DNA from 2 places in the Nocardioides sp. YIM 152588 genome. Region 2 is predicted to be linked to the other one. Evidence: predicted binding sites of a transcription regulator. Region 2 holds the regulator's gene; the other holds the start of a gene.

Region 1 (10,514 bases), on a different contig from region 2:
TGCGGCCCGGTCGCGACCGCCTACAAGGCCGGTCACGACGCGATCCGCCCGGTGAAGCCCGACACCATCGCCAAGAGCCTGGCCATCGGCAACCCCGCCGACGGCATCTACGTCCTCGACATCACCCGCCGCAGCGGTGGCGCCGTCGAGGAGGTCACGGACGAGGAGATCCGCGCCGGCATCGTGCTGCTGGCCCGCACCGAGGGCATCTTCACCGAGACCGCCGGCGGCACCACCACCGCGGTCACCAAGAAGCTGGTGGAGACGGGTCAGCTCGACCCGACCCTGGAGACGGTGATCATCAACACCGGCCACGGGCTGAAGACGCTCGACGCGGTCGCCGGCGGCGTCGGCGCGGCGGCGACGATCGCCCCGACGTACCAGGCCTTCAAGGACACCGGCATCGCCTGAGCGCGAGCCGGCACGGAACTGCATCAGAGAGAGGGCTCGCCAGTGAGCGTCAGCGTCCGCATCCCGACCATCCTGCGCACCTACACCGGTGGTGACTCCGAGGTGAGCGCCGACGGCGGCACGCTCGCCGAGGTGCTCGACGACCTCGACGCGCGCTTCGCCGGGGTCAAGGGCCGGATCGTCGACGAGGACGGCAAGCTGCGCCGCTTCGTCAACGTCTACGTCGGCAACGACGACGTGCGCTTCCTCGACGACCTGGCCACGCCCACCCCGGACGGCACCCAGATCTCGGTGATCCCGGCCGTCGCCGGTGGCTGACCCGCACGGCTGAGGCGGGACCCCCGCAACGCCACGAACGCCCCGGTCCTCGTTGACCGGGGCGTTCGTGCGTCCGGGGTGGGTCAGGCGAGCAGCTCCGCGGCCAGCTGGGCGCTGGCCGGGTAGTCGACCTTGCTCACCGGGGTGCGCGGCACCTCCTCGATGAACAGCACCTGCTTGGGCACCTTGTAGTTGGAGATCAGCGCCTTGCAGTGCTCGCGCACCGCCTCCGCGTCGATGGTGCTGCCCTCGCGACGCTGGACCAGCGCCGTCACCTGCTGGCCCCACCGCTCGTGCGGGGTGCCGACGACGACCGCGTCGAAGACGTCGTCGTGGCGCAGCAGCACCGCCTCGACCTCCTCGGGGTGGACCTTCTCACCGCCCGTGTTGATGCAGACCGAGCCGCGGCCCAGCACGGTGATCTTGCCGTCCTCCTCGCGGCGTGCGAAGTCGCCCGGGATCGCCCAGCGCACGCCGTCGATCTCCTTGAAGGTGGCGGCGGTCTTGACCGGGTCCTTGTAGTACCCCAGGGGCACGGCGCCGGAGCGGCCCAGCATGCCGTCGACGCCGACGGGGGCGGGCCTCATGTCGGGGGTGAACACCTCGATCTGGTCGTTGACGTCGAACTTCGGGGCCCCGACCGGCCCGTCGTCGGTGCCGTCGTCGACGCGGGAGCCGGCCGCGCCCGACTCCGAGGCGCCGTAGGTGTCGAGGATGAACCGGCCCGGCAGCGCCTTGCGGATCTCCGCGCGCACGCCGTCCGAGAGCGGCGCCGCGCCGTTGGAGACGGCGGCCAGGCTGCTCAGGTCCCACCGGTCGGGCTCGGCCAGGATCGCCTCGGCGACGGGGCGGCCCATCGCGTCGCCGAGGAAGGTCAGGGAGTTCACCCCGCCGGCCTCCACGAGGTCCAGGATCTTCTCGGGCTCGAAGTGCGGCTCCGTGTAGAGCGAGACGGTCTGGCCGGCGACGTGGCCGTTGCCCAGGATCCACTGGCTGCCGCCGTGCATCATCGGGCCGCACGCCAGCAGCACCATCGGGGTCTCGACCGACGCGGCCTCCTCGGCCAGCTGCTCCACCGACTCGATCGGCGCCCCGAACCGCGCCGCGTTGAGGGCGCTGCGCATCAGGTCCTCGAGGCGCCACACCACGCCCTTCGGGTTGCCGGTCGTCCCGCCGGTGTAGATCACGTAGCGGTCGTCGCCGCTGCGGCCGGTGACCCGGCGCTCCGGCGACGCGGCCGCGAGCTCGGCGTCGTAGGTCTCGTCGAGGACGATCTTCGTGCGCAGCGTCGGCAGGTCCAGGGCGTCGACCATGTCGACGTACTGCGGGTCGATGACCGCGGCGACGCAGTCGGCGTTGTCGTAGAGGTAGGCCAGCTCGTCGTGCAGGTACTTGTAGTTGATGTTGATCGGGACGGCGCGCGCCTTGAGGCAGCCGTAGAACGCGTCCACCCACTCGATCCGGTTCGGGGCGTGCACCGCGACGTGCTCGCCGGGCTGGACGCCCAGCCCCACCAGCCGGTTGGCGAAGCGCGTCGAGCGCTCGTCGATCTCGGCGAACGAGTAGGCGTGCGCCATCGTGAACACGGCGGTCCGGTCGGGGATCCGGTCGGCCATCGCCTCGAGGACGTCGGCCAGGTTGAGCGGGCGCGGCGACGACGGCGTCGCCTCGGACGGTGCGGATGTGGTCTCGGTCACACCCCAAGGGTGCCAAGTAGAACCTGTTCTCGCCACCGTTTCCCGGTGAGCGGTCACGACGGTTGACACGGGCTCCGGCAGGATCGGTCGGGTGGACCATCACTACCGACTCGACGTGGCCTGGCAGGGCAACCGCGGCAGCGGGACCAGCGGCTACCGCGACTACGGCCGCGACGTCCTGCTCTCCGCGGCCGGCAAGCCGGATCTCGAGGCCTCGGCCGACCCCACGTTCCGGGGCGACGCGGCCCGCTGGAACCCCGAGGAGCTGCTGGTGGCGGCGCTCTCCCAGTGCCACCTGCTCTCCTACCTGCACTCGGCCGTCCGCCACGGGATCGTCGTCACCGAGTACGTCGACGAGCCGGTCGGCACGATGAGCCAGGTCGGCCAGGGCGGGCACTTCGTCGAGGTGGTGCTGCGGCCGCGGGTGACGATCACCGACGCCGGCCTGGTCGGGGCGGCGACGCAGATCCATGCCGAGGCGAGCGCGAACTGCTTCATCGCCGCGTCCGTGAACTTCCCGGTGCGGCACGAGCCGACGGTCGTGGTCGCCGCCGCCGGTTAGGGGGCGGGCCACCGGCGCGCCACGGGCCGTTCAGGTCCGTCTGGCACAAAGGAGACATGGTCCCCCGTCGTACCGCCGTGATGGCGGGAACCGCCCTCGCCGGCGCGGGCTTCGTCGCCGGGGCCGCCGCCGGGGGCGCCCGGGTGCTGCTGACCCGCCAGGCGGCGATCGCGCGCCGCGCCATCGGCAAGCCGCTGGGGGAGCTCGCGCCGCGGGCCGACCGGGTCTGGAAGAAGTCCTACGGGGACCCGCTCGACCTGCTGCTGCTCGGCGACTCCATCGCCGCCGGGCTGGGCGCCGAGCGGCGCAAGGACACGCTCGGCGGGCGGCTCTCGCGCGGCCTGGCCAAGGAGCTGCAGCGCTCCGTGCGGCTGCACACCGGGGCCGTGGTCGGGTCCGAGTCGTCGGACCTCGCGGGGCAGATCGACGCCCTGCCGCCCGACTACGCCCCGGACCTCGCGGTGATCGTGGTCGGCGGCAACGACGTCACCCACCGGGTCCCCGTGGCCACGTCGGTGCGGCACCTGGAGGAGGCGATCGCGCGGCTGCGCGAGCGGGGGGCGCACGTGGTCGTCGGGACCTGCCCCGACCTCGGCGCGCTGCGGCCGGTGCCGCAGCCGCTGCGCACCCTCGGGTCGCGGATGTCGCGGCAGCTGGCCGCGGCCCAGGCGGCCGCCGCCGTCCGCAGCGGCGCCCACGCCATCTCCCTGGCGCACGTGGTCGGCCCGTACTTCGTGGCCAACCCCGAGGAGATGTTCAGCATGGACCGGTTCCACCCCAGCGCGACCGGCTACAAGCGGACCGCGAAGGCGCTGCTGCCCTCGCTGCTGACCGCGCTGGGGGAGAACGACGCGGTGCCGTTCGGGCACCACCCGCCCGACCTGGGGGCGTCCGGCCCGGTGGGCGACGTCACGGAAGACCCGACCGGCGGGGAGCCGGTCGCCTAGGGTGGGCGGTCCAGTTCCCAAGGCTCCTGGGGGTCAGCCATGTGGATCGCATTCGTCATCACCGTCGCGGTGCTCTTCGTCGCCGCGCTCGTCTACGCCGAGGTCCGCTCGACCGGCGGCTGGAAGCGGCCGCAGGACCGCTTCCCGAACTCGAACGTCAACATCGAGGCGCACAGGGCCGCGGCCGACAGCACGCGGAACACCCTGTCGGGGCTCTGACGCCGGTCGATGAGGTTGCCCGTGGGCGGGCTGCCTAGGCTCGCCGCATGCCTGACGTGCTCCTCGCGACCTATGCCCTGCTCCCGGACGGCGAGGCCGGCGGCGACCTGCTGACCAAGGCGCTCGTCGACCGCGGCGTCGTCGCGGAGTGGGTCCGCTGGGACGACCGGTCCGTCGACTGGGCCGCCGCTGAGTTGGTCGCCGTGCGCTCCACCTGGGACTACCACCGGCGGCTGCCGGCCTTCCTGGACTGGGCCCGCGCGGTCGAACGGGAGACCCCCGTGCTCAACGGCGCGGAGGTCTTCGCCTGGAACGCCGACAAGACCTACCTGGGCGAGCTGGCCGGCGCCCGCCCCGACCTGCCGGTGGTGCCCACCCTGCCGCTGGACGACGAGACGCTCGTGGAGGGGCTGACGGAGGCGTTCGTCCGGTGGGGCACGGTCGTGGTCAAGCCCCGCACCGGCGCCGGCGGCGTCGGCCTGGTGGTGGCCGACCGGCTCGAGGACCCGCGGCTGGACTGCCTCGCCCCGGCGCCGTGGGTGGTGCAGCCGCTCGCCGACGAGATCCGCGTGCACGGCGAGACGTCGGTCTACGTGCTCGACGGCCGCGCCGCCTCCCAGGTCGACAAGGCCCTCGGCCCGGTGGCCGCCGACGAGGTGCGCGTGCACGAGCAGTACGGCGGCAGCAGCCGCGTCGTCGTACTGGATCCCGAGCGGGCGAGGATCGCCGAGGCCGCCGTGGCCGCGGCGCGGGACCTGCGCGGCGCCGACCTGGCGTACGCGCGCGTCGACCTGCTGCCCTACGACGGCGCCTGGGCGGTCAGCGAGCTGGAGCTGATCGAGCCGGGCCTCTACCTCGACGTCGAGCCCGCCAACGCCGACCGGTTCGCCGACCTGGTCGCCGCCCGCCTGCGCTAGTCCGGCGCGGGTTCGGGCGGGTGCCCTCTCCTTGCACTCGCCTAGGGCGAGTGCTAAACATGACGTTGGCACTCTCTACTGGAGAGTGACAACCAGACCCCCGGTCCGGGGAGTTGAGGTCAGCAGCGTCGGTGGGAAGGGTCCGCCGGTTCGGCCTGGCCGTCCGTCGCGGGCAACGAACCGGTCCACCACGACTCGAATGCGTGAGGAATCGCAAGAGTTATGCCGAAGCTGATTGCTTTCAACGAGGAGGCCCGGCGCGGTCTCGAGCGGGGCATGAACACCCTCGCCGACGCCGTCAAGGTGACCCTCGGCCCCAAGGGCCGCAACGTCGTCCTGGAGAAGAAGTGGGGCGCCCCCACGATCACCAACGACGGTGTCTCGATCGCCAAGGAGATCGAGCTCGAGGACCCCTACGAGAAGATCGGCGCCGAGCTGGTCAAGGAGGTCGCGAAGAAGACCGACGACGTCGCCGGTGACGGCACGACGACGGCCACCGTCCTCGCCCAGGCGCTGGTCCGTGAGGGCCTGCGCAACGTGGCCGCGGGCGCGAACCCGATGGGCCTGAAGCGCGGCATCGAGGCCGCCGTCGAGGCTGTCTCCGAGCAGCTCCTCGGCATGGCCAAGGACGTGGAGACCAAGGACGAGATCGCCTCGACCGCCTCCATCTCCGCCGCTGACTCCACCGTCGGCGAGATCATCGCCGAGGCGATGGACAAGGTCGGCAAGGAGGGCGTGATCACGGTCGAGGAGTCGAACACCTTCGGCCTCGACCTCGAGCTCACCGAGGGCATGCGCTTCGACAAGGGCTACATCTCGGCGTACTTCGCCACCGACCTGGAGCGCATGGAGGCCGTCCTCGAGGACCCCTACATCCTCATCGCGAACTCCAAGATCTCGACCGTCAAGGACCTGCTCCCGCTGCTGGAGAAGGTCATGCAGTCGGGCAAGCCGCTGCTGATCATCGCCGAGGACGTCGACGGCGAGGCGCTGTCGACCCTGGTGGTCAACAAGATCAAGGGCACCTTCAAGTCCGTCGCCGTCAAGGCCCCGGGCTTCGGTGACCGCCGCAAGGCCATGCTGCAGGACATCGCGATCCTGACCGGCGGCCAGGTCATCTCCGAGGAGGTCGGCCTCAAGCTCGAGACCGCCGGTCTGGAGCTGCTCGGCCAGGCCCGCAAGGTCGTCATCACCAAGGACGAGACCACCGTCGTCGAGGGTGCGGGCGACCAGGGTCAGATCGAGGGCCGGGTCAACCAGATCCGCGCCGAGATCGAGAAGTCGGACTCCGACTACGACCGCGAGAAGCTGCAGGAGCGCCTCGCCAAGCTGGCCGGCGGCGTGGCCGTCATCAAGGTCGGCGCGGCCACCGAGGTCGAGCTCAAGGAGCGCAAGCACCGCATCGAGGACGCCGTCCGCAACGCGAAGGCTGCCGTCGAGGAGGGCATCCTCCCCGGTGGTGGTGTCGCGCTGGTGCAGGCCGCTGCCGCCGCGTTCGAGAAGCTGGAGCTCGTCGGCGACGAGGCCACCGGTGCCTCGATCGTCAAGGCCGCCGTCTCGGCGCCGCTGAAGCAGATCGCCGTCAACGCCGGCCTCGAGGGTGGCGTCGTCGCGGAGAAGGTCGCCTCGCTCCCCGCGGGCCAGGGCCTCAACGCCGCGACCGGCGAGTACGTCGACCTGCTGGCCAGCGGCATCATCGACCCGGCCAAGGTCACCCGCTCGGCGCTGCAGAACGCCGCGTCGATCGCCGCGCTGTTCCTCACCACCGAGGCCGTCGTCGCCGACAAGCCGGAGAAGGCTCCGGCCATGCCCGGCGGCGCCGACATGGGCGGCATGGGCGGCATGGACTTCTGAGTTCGCTCAGAACCACGTCGTTCGTCTGAACGCACCACAGGGCTCCCGCTCCGGCGGGGGCCCTGTGGCCGTTGTGGGGGTGGGCCTCGTGGCACCGCTCGGGGTGGGGTCGTGTGCCTGAGGCATCGGTATGTCGGGGTGTGGGGCACACGACCCCGCCCGGGCCCGGGTCGTGTGCCTGAGGCATCGGTATGTCGGGGTGTGGGGCACACGACCCCGCTCGGGCCCCGGTCGTGTGCCTGAGGCATCGGTATGTCGGGGCGTGGGGCACACGACCCGCCCCAACGCGACCTCACCCGCGACCCCCGCCCGGGCGACCCACCCGCGACCCGCGCCGCCCCGCCCGCACCTGTGGCATCGTCGGAACCATGACCACCCAGGGTCTGCTGCTCGCCGCCGGAGCCGGCGCGCGGATGGGCACCCCCAAGGCGCTGATCCGCGACGGGGACGGCCGCCCGTGGCTGTGGCGGGCGATCGGCGCGCTGCGCCACGGCGGGTGCGACCGGGTCACGGTGGTGATCGGGGCCGCCGCCGAGGAGGCCGAGGCGGTGCTCGCGCCCGAGCACGGCGGCCCGGCCGAGGTCGACATCGTGCACGCAGCCGACTGGGCGGCCGGCATGAGCGCCTCGCTCTCGGCGGGCCTGCGCGCCCTGCTCGCCCGCCCGCCGGGTCCGTCCGCGCCGGCCGCGGCGATGGTGCTGCTGGTCGACCTGCCCGACGTCGGCCCGGACGTGGTCCGCCGCGTCCTGGCCGCGACGGGCGGGGGCGGCGCGGCGACGCTGGCCCGGGCGTCGTACGGCGGCGTGCCGGGCCACCCGGTGCTGCTCGGCCGTGACCACTGGGCACCCGTGCTGGCGACCGTCACGGGGGACAGCGGTGCCCGCGAGTACCTGGCCGCGCACGAGGTGCAGCTGGTGGAGTGCGGCGACCTGGCGACGGGGCAGGACGTCGACCGGCGGCACCACCTGCACGCTCCGGCGGCGCCGCGGCCAACCACCGACCAACGCCCCGCTCCCTAGCCTCCGGCCCATGGATCCGCGCGTCGCCGACCTCGCCGACCGCCTCGAGGCGACCGGCTACCTGGCCGACGAGGAGCTGGCGACGGTGCTCTTCCTCGCCCTGGAGATGGGGCGGCCGCTGCTGCTGGAGGGCGAGCCCGGCACCGGCAAGACCGCGCTGGCCGAGGCGATCGCCGAGGCGCTCGGCCAGCCGCTGATCCGGTTGCAGTGCTACGAGGGGATCGACGCCACCCAGGCGCTCTACGACTGGGACTTCCCCCGCCAGATCCTGCACCTGCGGGCCCTCGAGGCGATGTCGCACGGCGGCGGGGGCGGTCGCGAGACCGTCGAGGAGGCCGAGAAGAGCCTGTACGACGAGCGGTTCCTGCTCGCCCGCCCGGTGCTCGCCGCGCTCCAGCGCAGCCCGGTGGTGCTGCTGGTCGACGAGGTGGACCGCGCCGACGACGAGTTCGAGGCGTTCCTGCTCGAGGTGCTCTCCACGTTCCAGGTGACGATCCCCGAGCTCGGCACCGTGCACGCGGCGAGCCCGCCGACGGTGGTGCTCACCTCCAACCGCACCCGCGAGCTGCACGACGCGCTCAAGCGGCGCTGCCTCTACCACTGGATCGACCACCCGGGCCTGGAGCGGGAGGTCGCGATCCTCCGCTCCCGTGCCCCGGAGGTCCGTCCCGAGCTGGCCCGTCAGGTGGTCGAGGTCGTGCAGCGGCTGCGCACCGACGTGGACCTGCTCAAGCCGCCCGGGGTCGCCGAGACGCTGGACTGGGCGCGCGCCCTGCAGCACCTGGGCACCGTCGACCTCGACCTGGAGACGGCGGCCCGCACCTTGGGTGCGCTGGTGAAGTACCGCGACGACGCCGACCGCGTGAAGATGGCGCTGGACCGGATGCTGGCCCGATGAGCGGCGCCGCCACCGTGCGCGAGCCCGACGAGGTCCTGCTCGGCTTCACCCGCGCGCTGCGCGCGGCCGGGGTCGCGGTCACCCAGGACCGGGCGCACTCCTACCTCGCGGCCGTCGCGGTCGTCGGCCTCGACGACCCGTCGGCCACGCGCGCGGCCGGGCACGCCACGCTCTGCGCGTCGCCGGAGGACCTGGAGCGCCACGACCGGGTCTTCGAGGAGTGGTTCAGCCGCGACCTGCGCGGTCCCACCTTCCGACCGCGCGGCCCGCGGCAGCCCCCGCCCGTGACGTTGCTGCCCGAGCAGCAGGGCGAGGGCGCCGACGACGCCGACGGCGAGGAGGGCGACCCGGTGCGGGCGATGGCCAGCGACGTCGAGATCCTGCGGCACCGCGACATCGGGACCCTCGACGCGGCCGAGCGGGCGCGCCTCGCGCTGCTCTTCGCAGCGCTCCCGGTCACCCTGCCCACGCGGCGGGCGGTGCGCCGTACCGCGCACCGGCACGGCGACGTCGACGCCTCCCGCACGCTGCGCGCGAGCCTGCGCCGGATGGGGGAGCCGGCCGGGATCCACCGGCGCCGCCGCGCGGTGCGGACCCGTCGGGTGGTCCTGCTGGTCGACGTCTCCGGCTCGATGAGCGGGTACGCCGAGGCGCTGCTGCGCCTGGCGCACCGGATGGTGCAGGCAGGGGCCGCCGCCCACGGCCGTGGCTCCGTCGAGGTGTTCAGCGTCGGCACCCGGCTCACCCGCCTGACCCGCGCGCTCGAGCGGAGCGACCCCGACCGCGCACTGGCCGCCGCCGGGGAGGTGGTGCCGGACTGGTCCGGCGGGACCCGGCTCGGCGAGACGCTGCGCGCCTTCAACGACCGCTGGGGCCGGCGCGGGCTGGCCCGCGGCGCGGTCGTGGTGGTGTTCAGCGACGGCTGGGAGCGCGGCGACCCGAGCCTGCTCGGGGAGCAGGCGGCGGCGCTGCGCCGTGTCGCGCACCGGGTGGTCTGGGTCAACCCGCACCGTGGGAAGCCGGGCTACGCTCCGGTCCAAGGAGGGATCGCCGCGGTGCTGCCGCACCTGGACGCGTTCCTGGCGGGCCACTCGCTGGCGACCTTCACCGAGTTGATGGAGGTGGTGCGCGATGCGTGAGGTCCTCGGCCCGCTGCTCGCCTGGTGGGAGGCCGGCGAGAGCGTCGGGGTCGGCACGGTGGTGGCCACCTTCCGCTCCGCGCCCCGGCCCGCCGGCGCCTCGATGCTGGTCGGCCCCGACGGGTCCGCGGTCGGGTCGGTCTCCGGCGGCTGCGTCGAGGGCGCCGTCTACGAGCTGGCCCAGGAGGTGGTCGGCTCGGGTGAGCCGGTGCTGCGGCGCTACGGGGTCTCCGACGACGACGCGTTCGAGGTCGGGCTGACCTGTGGCGGGATCCTCGACGTGTACGTCGAGAAGGTGGACCGCGAGACGTTCCCCGAGCTGGGGGCGATCGCGGCGGACCTGGAGGCCGGGCGGCCGGTCGCGGTGGCGACCGTCGTCGACCACCCCGACCCCGGCCACCTCGGGCGACGGATGGTGATCCGCCCCGACGACCCGGCCCCGGCGGCCGGGGCACCCCCCGTGCTCGGCAGCGCGCGGATCGACGACGCCGTCCGCGACGACGCGCTCGGCCTGCTCGCGTCCGGCCACAGCG
Region 2 (10,514 bases):
GGGATCTGGCCGGCGACGATCTTGCAGAACAGGCAGCTCTCGTCGAAGGTCTCGTCGGAAGTCACGGGACCAGCCTCCCAGACGCGCCGCACCGGGGGCCACGCCGTGTCAACCACTGGCGTCCCTCGTTCGTGTGACTAGCGTGGCTCTTCATGCAGCGGTTCCCGTTCCCGGCCCCGGGGTGGGGTACGCCGTGAGCCGGGACGACCACGCCGAGGCCGACGCCGCGGTGGAGGAGCTCTACCGGCGGCACTGGGACCGCATGGTCCGCCTCTCCTACCTGCTCGTCCACGACGAGGGGCAGGCCGAGGAGATCGTCCAGGACGCGCTGGTCGCGGTGCACGAGCGCTGGGACCGGCTCGACGACACGGACCACGCGGCGGCGTACCTGCGCCAGGCAGTGGTGAACCGGTCGCGCTCGGCGCTGCGGCACCGCTCGGTGGTGCAGCGGTTCCTGGAGCGGCAGACCGACGCCGCGGACACGCCCGGCGCGGACCAGCCGGTGCTGGCCGGCGACGAGCGCCGCCGTGTCCTGGCCGCCCTCGCCGAGCTGCCCCGCCGGCAGCGCGAGGTGCTGGTGCTGCGCTACTACCTCGACCTCTCCGAGGCCGAGATCGCCGCGACGCTGGGCATCAGCCGCGGCGCAGTGAAGAGCCATGCCTCCCGCGGGTCCGCGGCGCTGCGGACCGTACTGAGCCGTCTCGGGCCTGATGTGAGGGGAACCTGACCATGCCCGACCGTCCCGACCTCCCGCCGGCCGGGGACCAGCCCCCCGAGGACCTCCGCGCCGCGCTCCACGACGCGGCCGCCGGCATCGAGCCCCCTGACCGGCTGGGCGAGATCCGGCGCCGCACCGCCCCCGGTCACCGGCGCGCCCGCACCCGGTGGCTGTCGATCGCGCTCGGCGCCGGACTGGCCACCGCGGCGGTCGTCGCCGTCGGCCTGGCCCTGGGCACCCTGCTCGGGGGCAGCGCGCCCGTGACCGGGAACGGACCGGCGTCCCCGCCCACCACGGACGGCGTCGTCGTCGCCGGCGGGGACGGGGACACCGCCGCGCTGTACTTCATCGCCGACACCGCGACCGGCCCACGGCTGTTCCGGGAGTTCGCCACGGTGCCCGGGGCGGGCGACGCGGCGGACGCCGGCGGCGCGGAGGGCGCGGACGGCGGGTCGGATGACTCGGCGGTGGTCCTCGCCGCCCTGGACGCCCTCACCGCCGAGAACGGCCCCCTCGACCCGGACTACCGCACCCTGTGGCCTGCCGACTCCTTCGCCGCCGCCGAGGTCGACGGCGACACGATCGTGGTCGACCTCGGCGCGGAGGCCCTCCGGCGTCCGCCGCAGATCTCCCGCGGGGAGGCGCGACTGGGCCTCCAGCAGGTCGTCTACACGGCCGAGGCCGCGGCGGGACGCGCCGTACCCGTCGCCTTCACGTTCGGGGGCGCCCCGGCGGATACCGTGCTGGGCGTGCCCACGGAGGGAGCAGTCGCCCGCGACCGGCAGTACGCGGTGACCGCGCCGGTCGGCGTCAGCGACCCCACCGAGGGCCAGCGGCTCGACGCCGACCTGACGGCGCGCGGCACGCTCGCCGAGTACGTGCGCACCGTCCGGTGGACGCTGACCGCCCCCGGCGGCGAGGTCGTCGCCCGGGGCCGCGCCGAACTGCTCGACGCCGGCGAGGGCGGTACCACCGACCACGCCCGGGGCTGGCAGACGCCGCCGATCGACGTCAGCGGGTTGCCCGCCGGCGAGTACGTCTTCGAGGCGTCGGCCCGCTCGGTCGGCCAGACCACCGACCGCCCGGGGCTCTTCAGCGACGACCGCACCGTCGTCATCCCCTGACCGCCCGCTCCCGACACCGACACGGAGGACAAGCCATGCGCCGACCCCATCCCCGCCACCGGATGCGCCGCGCGATCCCGACCCTGGCGGTCGCCGCCCTCGCGCTGGGCGGCCTCGCCGGCTGCGGCGACGACGGGACGAGCGACGCCGAGGACACCGCGAGCGACACCGCCAGCGCCACCGCCAGCGACACCGCGTCGGCACCGGCGAGCGAGGCCACGGACGGCGCCGAGGCGGCCGGAGAGCTGCTGGTGACGCCGTTCTACGTCGGCGAGACCCCGCACGGCCCGCGCCTCTTCCGCGAGCTCCACGCGGGTGTCGCCGCGACGGACGTGGTCGGCTTCCTGATGGACGGCCCGGAGGATCCCGACTACGCGACCCTGGTCCCGGCCGGCAGCCTGGTCGACGGCACCGGGCTGGCCGGCGCCGGGACCGACGGCGCCTACACGGTCGAGATCGCCGACGCCTCGTGGACCGAGCGCCCCGCCGGGATGAGTGCGGCCGAGGCGAAGCTCGCCGTGCAGCAGCTGGTGTGGACGCTGCAGACCGTGCAGACCGGCGAGGACTACGACCCGACGGCCATCAGCGCCGCGCCGGTCGAGTTCCTGCTCGACGGCGAGCAGGTCGACTACCTCGGCGTACCCAGCGGGGCGGAGGCGCAGAAGGAGCTGAACGTGCTCGCGCTGGTCAACGTGATCACCGGCCTGGACGAGCCGCTCTCCGGCGACAGCGCCACCGTGGGCGGTGTGGCCAGCTCGTTCGAGGCGACGGTGCCGTGGCAGGTGCTCGACGCCGACGGCGCCGACGTCACCGACTCCTTCGCCACCGCCGAGGGCTGGCTGGACCACCTCTACCCGTGGTCGGCCGACCTGGACCTGTCGGTGCTGGAGCCGGGCGAGTACACGTTCGTCGCCGCCACCGCGGACCCCTCCGACGGCGAGGGCCCCGGCCCGACCGTCGACACGAAGGCGTTCACCGTGGAGTAGCGCGGTGCGCGGGCGCCGCGTCACATGGATTCTTGTCGGGTTGAGCGCCAGGAAGCGACCAGGATCCATGTGACGCGGCCACGGATCAGCCCCCGGCGGCGCCCCAGCGGCGGGTGCGGGCGAGCAGCGCCGCGGCGGCGGCGACGCCGGCGGTCGAGGTGCGCAGCACCTCGGTGCCCAGCCGGCAGGCGACCGCTCCGGCGGCGACGAAGCGGGCCACCTCGTCCTCGGTGAGGCCGCCCTCGGGGCCGACCACGAGCAGGATCTCGCCGAGCTCGGGCTCGGCGACCGCGGCCAGCGGCTCCTCCGCGTCCTCGTGCAGCACCACCGCGAGGTCGGCGGCGGCGATCAGCTCGGTCACCGTCACGGAGGTGGCCAACGGCTCGACCACGGGGTGCCAGGCGCGGCGCGCCTGCTTGGCAGCCTCGCGCGCGGTGGCCGCCCACTTGGCGTGCGACTTCGTCGCGCGCTCGCCCTTCCAGACGGCGACGCTGCGGCTGGCGGCCCAGGGCACGATCCGCCCGGCGCCGATCTCGGTCAGCACCTCGACGGCCAGCTCGCCCCGGTCCCCCTTCGGCAGCGCCTGCACCACCGTCAGCCGCGGCATCGGCTCGGTGTGGTCGACGACCTCGGTGACGGTGACGTCGAAGGCGCGCTTGGCGGTCTGGGCGACCTCGCCGGTGACCACCCGGCCGAGGCCGTCGGTCAGCAGCACCGACTCCCCCACCCGGAGCCGCCGGACCACGACCGCGTGGTGCGCCTCGTCCCCGTCGACGGTGACGACGGCGCCCACCTCGACCCCGTCCAGGGTCCGCACCAGGTGCTGGGGCAGGGTCATCGGCGCGGGGTCCGTCGGCGGCTCAGTGGGCGGAGAACGCGTCGCGGAACCGGCCGAAGAAGCCCTTGTGCGTCGGGCGGACGTTGCCGGTCGGCTGCTCCTCGTCGCGCAGCTGGGCGAGCTCGCGGAGCAGCTCCTGCTGGCGGGCGTCGAGCTTGGTCGGGGTCTCCACGGCGACGCTGACCACCAGGTCGCCCCGGCCGCCGCGCAGGCCCGGTACGCCGCGGCCGCGCAGCGAGACCTCGTGGCCGGACTGGGTGCCCGCGGGCACCTCGAGCTCGAACTCGGTCTCCACGCCGGAGCCCGCGCCCTGCTCGAGGTCGGCCTCCAGCGTCGGCAGCGTCAGCGTGGTGCCCAGCGCCGCGGCGGTCATCGGCACCGAGACCGTGCAGTGGAGGTCGCCGCCGTGCCGGGTGAAGGTGTCGTGCGGCGCGACGTGGATCTCGACGTACAGGTCGCCGGCGGGGCCACCGCCGGGGCCGACCTCGCCCTGCTCGGTGAGCTGGACGCGGGTGCCGGTGTCGACGCCGGCGGGGATCTTGACGGTCAGCGTGCGGCGGGATCGGACCCGGCCGTCGCCGGCGCAGTCGCGGCAGGGGTCGGGGATGACGGAGCCGTAGCCGCGGCAGGCGGGGCAGGGGCGCAGGGTCCGGATCTCGCCGAGGAAGGAGCGCTGCACGTGGGCGACCTCGCCCTGGCCGTGGCAGGTCTCGCAAGCGACCGGCTTGCTGCCCGGCGCCGCACCCTCGCCGCCGCAGGTGGTGCAGCGCACGGCGGTGTCCACCTTGATCTCGCGGGCCACGCCGAACGCGGCCTCCGCCAGCTCCACCTCGAGCCGGATCAGGGCGTCCTGGCCGCGGCGCACCCGGGAGCGCGGGCCGCGCCCGCCACCGCCGGCCCCGCCCTGGCCGCCGAAGAAGGCGTCCATGATGTCGGTGAAGGAGAAGCCGGCGCCCTGGCCGCCGAAGCCGCCGCCGAACGGGTCGCCGCCGCGGTCGTAGGCCGCGCGCTTCTGCGGGTCGGAGAGGACCTCGTACGCGGCCGAGACCTGCTTGAAGCGCTCCTGGCTCTCCGGGTCCGGGTTGACGTCCGGGTGCAGCTGGCGGGCCAGCTTGCGGTAGGCCTTCTTCAGGGTGGCGTCGTCGGCGTCCCGGTCGACGCCGAGGAGCTCGTAGAGGTCCTGGGACACGATCTGGTTTCTTCCTTCAGCTCTCGTCGAGGATCCGCGACACGTAGCGCGCGACGGCGCGCACGGTCGCGATCGTGGTCGGGTAGTCCATCCGGGTCGGGCCGACGACACCGAGCGAGGCGAGGCCGTCGCCGGGGCCGTAGCCGGAGGCGACGACGCTGGTCGAGGCCAGCTCCTCCACCGGCCCCTCGGCCCCGATCCGGACCGTGACGGTGTCGCCGGTGGTCGCCTCGCCGAGGAGCTTGAGGAGCACCACCTGCTCCTCCAGCGCCTCCAGCAGCGGCCGGATCGCGCTGTCGAAGCTGCCGCCGAAGCGCGCGAGATTGGCGGTGCCGCCGACCACGATCCGCTCGTCGGAGCGGTGGTCGCTCATCGCCTCGACCAGGGTCGGCACCGCGGCCACGGTGGCTGCGTCGGGCCGCTCCTCGTCGGTCAGCAGGTCGGTCAGCGCGGCCGCCGCGTCGGCGATGGTCTCGCCGACGGCCGCGAGGTTCAGCCGGGTCCGCAGCCGCGACAGCCCGTCGTCCGAGATGGCCTCCGCCAGCTCGACGACCCGCTGCTCGACCCGTCCCGTGCTGAGGATCAGGACGACCAGCAGCCGCGTGCTGGTCATCGCCACCACCTCGATGTGACGCACCGTCGAGCGGGACAGCACCGGGTACTGCACCACGGCGACCTGCCGGGTCAGCTGGGCGAGCAGCCGGACCGAACGGTGGACGACGTCGTCCAGGTCGACGGCCCCGTCGAGGAAGGTCGTGATCGCGCGGCGCTCGGCGGTGCTCATCGGCCGGACCGTGGTCAGCCGGTCGACGAACAGCCGGTAGCCCTTGTCCGTGGGCACGCGCCCCGCGCTGGTGTGCGGCTGGGCCAGGTAGCCCGCCTCCTCCAGCGCCGCCATGTCGTTGCGGATCGTCGCGGGCGAGACGTTGAGGCCGTGGCGCTCGACCAGCGCCTTGGAACCGACCGGCTCCTCGGTGGCGACGTAGTCCTCCACGATCGCCCGGAGCACGGCGAGCCTGCGGTCCTCCTGCATGCCCACCTCCTGATTCCCTGCGTGTACGAGCTCCCGGACCGAACGCCGGGCAGCACCGCCCCGCGCCTCGCGACGCCTGGCACTCCGCCCGGATGAGTGCCAATCCTAGCGCCGGCGCCGAGCAGGGCCACCTCGGCGCCGCGCGAGACACCTCTGGCCCGGTCGTCGAATGTCGTTTAGGTTAGCCTCACCTTATTGATCAGGAGGCACCGTGACCGCCCACGACACGACCCACCACGTCGACGCCGCCAGGCTCGCCGGCCTGGCACGCAGCATCCTCTCCTGCCCCGCGGACGCGGACCTGCGTGTCGACGGCACCGACGCCACCACCCCCGTCCCGGTCTCGGGCACCGGCGACGGGGAGCACCTGACCCTGCAGGAGTCCGACGGCCGGCCGGTGCTCACCTGCCCGCCCGCCGCGCCGCTCGCCCGCGCCGCCGGCGAGGGTCGCGGGGCCGTCCTCACCCTGACCAGCGGTCTCGGCAGGCCCGGCTCCCCCGATCGCCGCGTCGTGCTCACGCTCACCGGCCGGCTCGAGGACGCCGGCACCGAGCCGTGCCCGTGCTGCGCCGAGCCGCGCACGGCCGCGGTCCTGCACCCGCAGCTCGTGCTGCTCACCCGGCACGACGAGCACGGGACCGGCCTGCGGACCCGCGTGCCGCTCCGGGCGTTCTGGTCGCCGGCCCACGAGCTCAACCGCGGCCTCCTCCAACGCACCGCGGAGCACGCCAACGACTGCCACCAGGGCGAGCTGCGGGTCGCGGCCGCCGCCCTCGCGGTCAGCCGACCGGGCGCCGTCGCCGGCGCCACGCTGAGCGACCTGTCCCCCGACGGCCTCACGCTGACCTGGGTCGACGCCGCGGGCGCGCACCAGCGCTCCCTGCCGTTCCCCCGCGCCGCCCGCGGCCCCCGGGACCTGGGCGAGCTGATCCGCGACCGCCTGCACCCCGGGATCTGCTGACCGCCCACCGCCCGGCCGCGCCGACACCGGCCCGCACGCCACGCCGGCCCCGTACGCCACGCCGGCCCCGTACGGTGTCCCGGTGAGGTTCACCGAGGTCGCCGACCGGGTCTGGGTCGCCCGCTACCCCTGGTTCGACGTCAACGTCACGGCCGTCGGCGGGTCCGACGGGGTGGTCGTCGTCGACACCCACTCCTCCGACGCCGCGGCGCGGGAGGTGGTCGCGGACGTCCGCGCGCTCGGCGCGGGCGACGTGCGCGCCCTGGTCAACACGCACGAGCACTTCGACCACGTCCTCGGCAACAACGCGTTCCGGGAGGCGTACGGCGACATCCCGATCCACGCCCACGAGGAGGCCGCCGCCCGCACGCCGGCGGCGGTACGCCGGATCCAGGCGGACGCCGCGCGGCGCGGCACGCTGCCGGGCGAGGACGAGGGGGCGTGGGTCGGCCTGCGGGCCACCCCCGTCGTCCCGGCCGACCGGACGTTCTCCAGCGCCGCGGTGATCGACCTCGGCGACCGGTTCCTGGAGCTGCTCCACCCGGGCCGCGGGCACACCGGCGGCGACCTCGTGGTCCGGGTGCCCGACGCCGACGTGCTGCTCGCCGGCGACCTCGTCGAGGAGTCCGGGCCGCCCGCGCTCGGCGACGACTGCTACCCGATGGACTGGCCGTACACGCTCGACCTCGCGCTCGGGCTCACCACGACGGCCACGGTGGTCGTGCCGGGGCACGGCGCCCCCGTCGACCGGCGGTTCGTCGAGGACCAGCGGGACCTGCTCGGCGCCGTCGCCGAGACCATCCGCGAGCTCGCCGCCGGCGGCGTGCCGGAGGCCGAGGCGCTCGACGCCGGGGAGTGGCCGTTGCCGCGGGAGGTGCTCGCCGACGCCGTCCGGCGCGGCTACGCGCAGCTACCGCCCGCGCGGCGCACGCTGCCGATGGCCTGATCCCGCACGCCCGATCCCGCACGCCTGAGCGCGAGTCGGCAGAAGGTTTCTGCCGACTCGCGGGAAGGGCGTCAGCAGCCGGCGATCCGGGCCAGCGCCTCGCCGACCGTCAGCCGACCGTAGGTCTGGGTCAGCGTCCCGCCCGACGCCCGCTCGGCGTGCTCGCGCGCGGCGGCGGCGCGGAACCCGGTCGCCACCTCGCTCTGGCGCCGCTCGACGAGGTCGACCCAGCGCAGGATGTCCGCCGGCACGGACGGGCCGGGCAGGGCGCCGCGCTCGCCGTCGAGGACGGCCTCGCGCAGCGCCAGCGCGCTGGCCAACGGGTGCAGGGTCGCGGTGAGGTTCTCGGTGGCCCGCGGATCGGTGGTGGCCAGCCGGACGTCGGGGCGCGCCACGTCGCCGCTCGCCCCGTAGCGGAAGCAGGAGCGCAGCCGGTCGATCGCCGACGCCTCCTCCGCCCACGTGCTGGGACCGTCGCGGAACGCGGCGGGATCCCCGGCCGGCCCGTCGGGCAGCGCCAGCCGGGTGATCGCGTGCGCGTTGACCGCCTCCAGCAGCGCCAGCGGGTCGCCCGCGGGCAGCCGCACCTCCCGGCGGGGCGGCCAGAAGTCGAAGTGGCTGAAGTCGCCGTGGGGGCCGCCGACGTGGAACAGGTAGACGTCCGGGTAGGTCGCCCGCCGGGTCCGGCGCTCGGGGCACACCTCGTAGAAGAGCGCGATCGCGAGCTGGGTCAGCAGCCCCGCACCGAGGGCGCCGAGGGACTCGGTGACCACCACGCCGTACCGGTCCGAGGCCGTCCACCCCGGGAACAGGTCGTCCGCGCCCGCCTCCTCGCCGCCCAGAGTGACCGAGAACTGGTCGGGGAAGAGCTGGTCGGCGACGTGCACCCGGCGATGCTCCCCCAGCGCCGCGGCCGCGCTGTTGCGGCGCCGTGACGTCGGTGTGACGGACGCACCGGACGAATTCTCACCACCCGCCGAGCCGCCTCCGCCGGATCCGCCGCCCGGGGTGAGAGTGTCGTCGGTCGTGGCAGACCGATACGGCACCGATGTCCTGGCCGGCGACTGGAACGTCCCGAAGCGCGGTCGCGCGGTGGAGGCGCCCGCCGACCACGGGCTGGTGGTCGAGGAGGTGACCAGCGACTGGTGCGGCGAGATCGTCGCGGTCGACCGCGACCTGCACACCGTGACGCTCGAGGACCGGCGCCGCAAGCGGCGTACCTTCCCGCTCGGGCCGGGCTTCCTGCTCGAGGGGAGGCCGGTGATCCTGGTCGCGCCCGTCCGGCAGAAGGCGCCGGCCAAGCCGACCCGGACCGCGAGCGGCTCGATCGCCGTCCACGACGCGAAGGCGCGCGTCGCCCGGGCCAGCCGGATCTTCGTCGAGGGCCGCCACGACGCCGAGCTGGTGGAGAAGGTGTGGGGCGACGACCTGCGGATCGAGGGCGTCGTCGTGGAGTACCTCGGCGGCGTCGACGACCTCGCCGACCACCTGGTCGGATTCAAGCCGGGTCCGCAGCGGCGCGTCGGCGTGCTGGTGGACCACCTGGTCAAGGGCTCCAAGGAGTCCCGGATCGCCGAGGCGATCCGCCGCGGGCCGCACGGCAAGGACGTGGCGATCCTCGGCCACCCGTTCGTCGACATCTGGCAGGCGGTCAAGCCCGACCGGCTCGGGCTGCGCGAGTGGCCGACCATCCCCCGCAGCATCGAGTGGAAGAAGGGGATCTGCCAGCACCTGGGGTGGCCGCATCGCGACCAGGCCGACATCGCCCGGGCCTGGCAGCACATCCTGTCGAAGGTGCGGTCCTACGACGACCTGGAGCCGGCGCTGCTCGGCCGGGTCGAGGAGCTGATCGACTTCGTCACCGCATGACGCGGCCGTTGCCGTCGCGCACGGTGGTCGAGGCGAGGATCACGATGCCGTCGACGATGCCCCAGAGGATGAACAGCGGCGCCGTCAGGAAGCCGATGATCGCGCAGAACAGCACGTAGCTGCCGACCGCGCCGAGCAGCTGGCCGAGGCCGAGGGCCGTGTTCCCGGCGTAGAGCCGGCCGACGCCCGGGATCCCGACCAGCGACAGCATCAGCTGCAGCAGCCCCGCGGCGGTCTTCGACTTGTCCGAGATCGGCGCGCCGGTGACCGGGTCGACGCCGTACGGGTAGGCCGGCGAGGGGTGGCCGTACGGCGGGTACGCCGCCGGCTGGCCGTAGGGCTGGTACGGCGGCTCCGGCTCGGACGGCCTCTCGGGCGGCTCGCTCATGCACCGCATCGTAGGGCCGCCGGCCGGGTGCGTGCCGGGCGGCGCGGGTCAGCCGAGCAGCGTCCGCACGACGCCGTCGGCGAGCAGCCGCCCGCGCCGGGTCAGCACCAGCCGGTCCCCGCCGTGCGCGGCGGGGTCCTCGAGCAGCCCGTCGGCGACCAGGCCCCCGACCGTCTCCGGTGCCGGCACCGCGTCCAGCGGCAGACCCTCGCGCACCCGGACCTCGAGCAGCACCCGCTCCAGGCGCCGCGTCTCCGCGTCCAGCACCTCGCGGGCCTGCGCCGGGCTGCGACCGCCGTTCACCCGGTCGGCGTAGGCCACCGGGTGCTTGACGTTCCACCAGCGCACGCCGCCGACGTGGCTGTGGGCGCCCGGCCCGACGCCCCACCAGTCGCTGCCCGCCCAGTAGCCCAGGTTGTGCCGGCAGCGCGCGGCGTCGTCGCGCGCCCAGTTCGACACCTC

The links. Region 2 encodes HrcA, which represses chaperone genes, less so after heat shock. Its sites were predicted from a motif close to TTGGCACTCGNNNNNNNCGAGTGCCAA; they were not measured.
Region 1: the regulator HrcA is predicted to act here: its motif matches at 5,102-5,128, upstream of groL (chaperonin GroEL).

Annotation. Positions count from the first base shown of each region.
Region 1 covers NZ_JBEGDJ010000004.1:41,622-52,135, reverse strand. Annotated here, with positions in the region: gene thrC (threonine synthase) at 1-411, shown strand, start outside; gene ABLM29_RS03785 (MoaD/ThiS family protein) at 454-729, shown strand; gene ABLM29_RS03780 (AMP-binding protein) at 813-2,426, opposite strand; gene ABLM29_RS03775 (OsmC family protein) at 2,518-2,988, shown strand; gene ABLM29_RS03770 (SGNH/GDSL hydrolase family protein) at 3,045-3,935, shown strand; gene ABLM29_RS03765 (hypothetical protein) at 3,975-4,154, shown strand; gene ABLM29_RS03760 (ATP-grasp domain-containing protein) at 4,202-5,071, shown strand; gene groL (chaperonin GroEL) at 5,294-6,925, shown strand; gene ABLM29_RS03750 (nucleotidyltransferase family protein) at 7,294-7,944, shown strand; gene ABLM29_RS03745 (AAA family ATPase) at 7,955-8,842, shown strand; gene ABLM29_RS03740 (vWA domain-containing protein) at 8,839-9,981, shown strand; gene ABLM29_RS03735 (XdhC family protein) at 9,974-10,514, shown strand, end outside.
Region 2 covers NZ_JBEGDJ010000048.1:15,864-26,377, reverse strand. Annotated here, with positions in the region: gene ABLM29_RS17935 (HIT domain-containing protein) at 1-65, opposite strand, end outside; gene ABLM29_RS17930 (SigE family RNA polymerase sigma factor) at 194-727, shown strand; gene ABLM29_RS17925 (GerMN domain-containing protein) at 730-1,842, shown strand; gene ABLM29_RS17920 (Gmad2 immunoglobulin-like domain-containing protein) at 1,878-2,828, shown strand; gene ABLM29_RS17915 (16S rRNA (uracil(1498)-N(3))-methyltransferase) at 2,914-3,666, opposite strand; gene dnaJ (molecular chaperone DnaJ) at 3,689-4,855, opposite strand; gene hrcA (heat-inducible transcriptional repressor HrcA) at 4,872-5,888, opposite strand; gene ABLM29_RS17900 (DUF2470 domain-containing protein) at 6,100-6,849, shown strand; gene ABLM29_RS17895 (MBL fold metallo-hydrolase) at 6,932-7,795, shown strand; gene ABLM29_RS17890 (hypothetical protein) at 7,867-8,682, opposite strand; gene ABLM29_RS17885 (DUF3097 domain-containing protein) at 8,822-9,664, shown strand; gene ABLM29_RS17880 (hypothetical protein) at 9,654-10,052, opposite strand; gene hemW (radical SAM family heme chaperone HemW) at 10,101-10,514, opposite strand, start outside.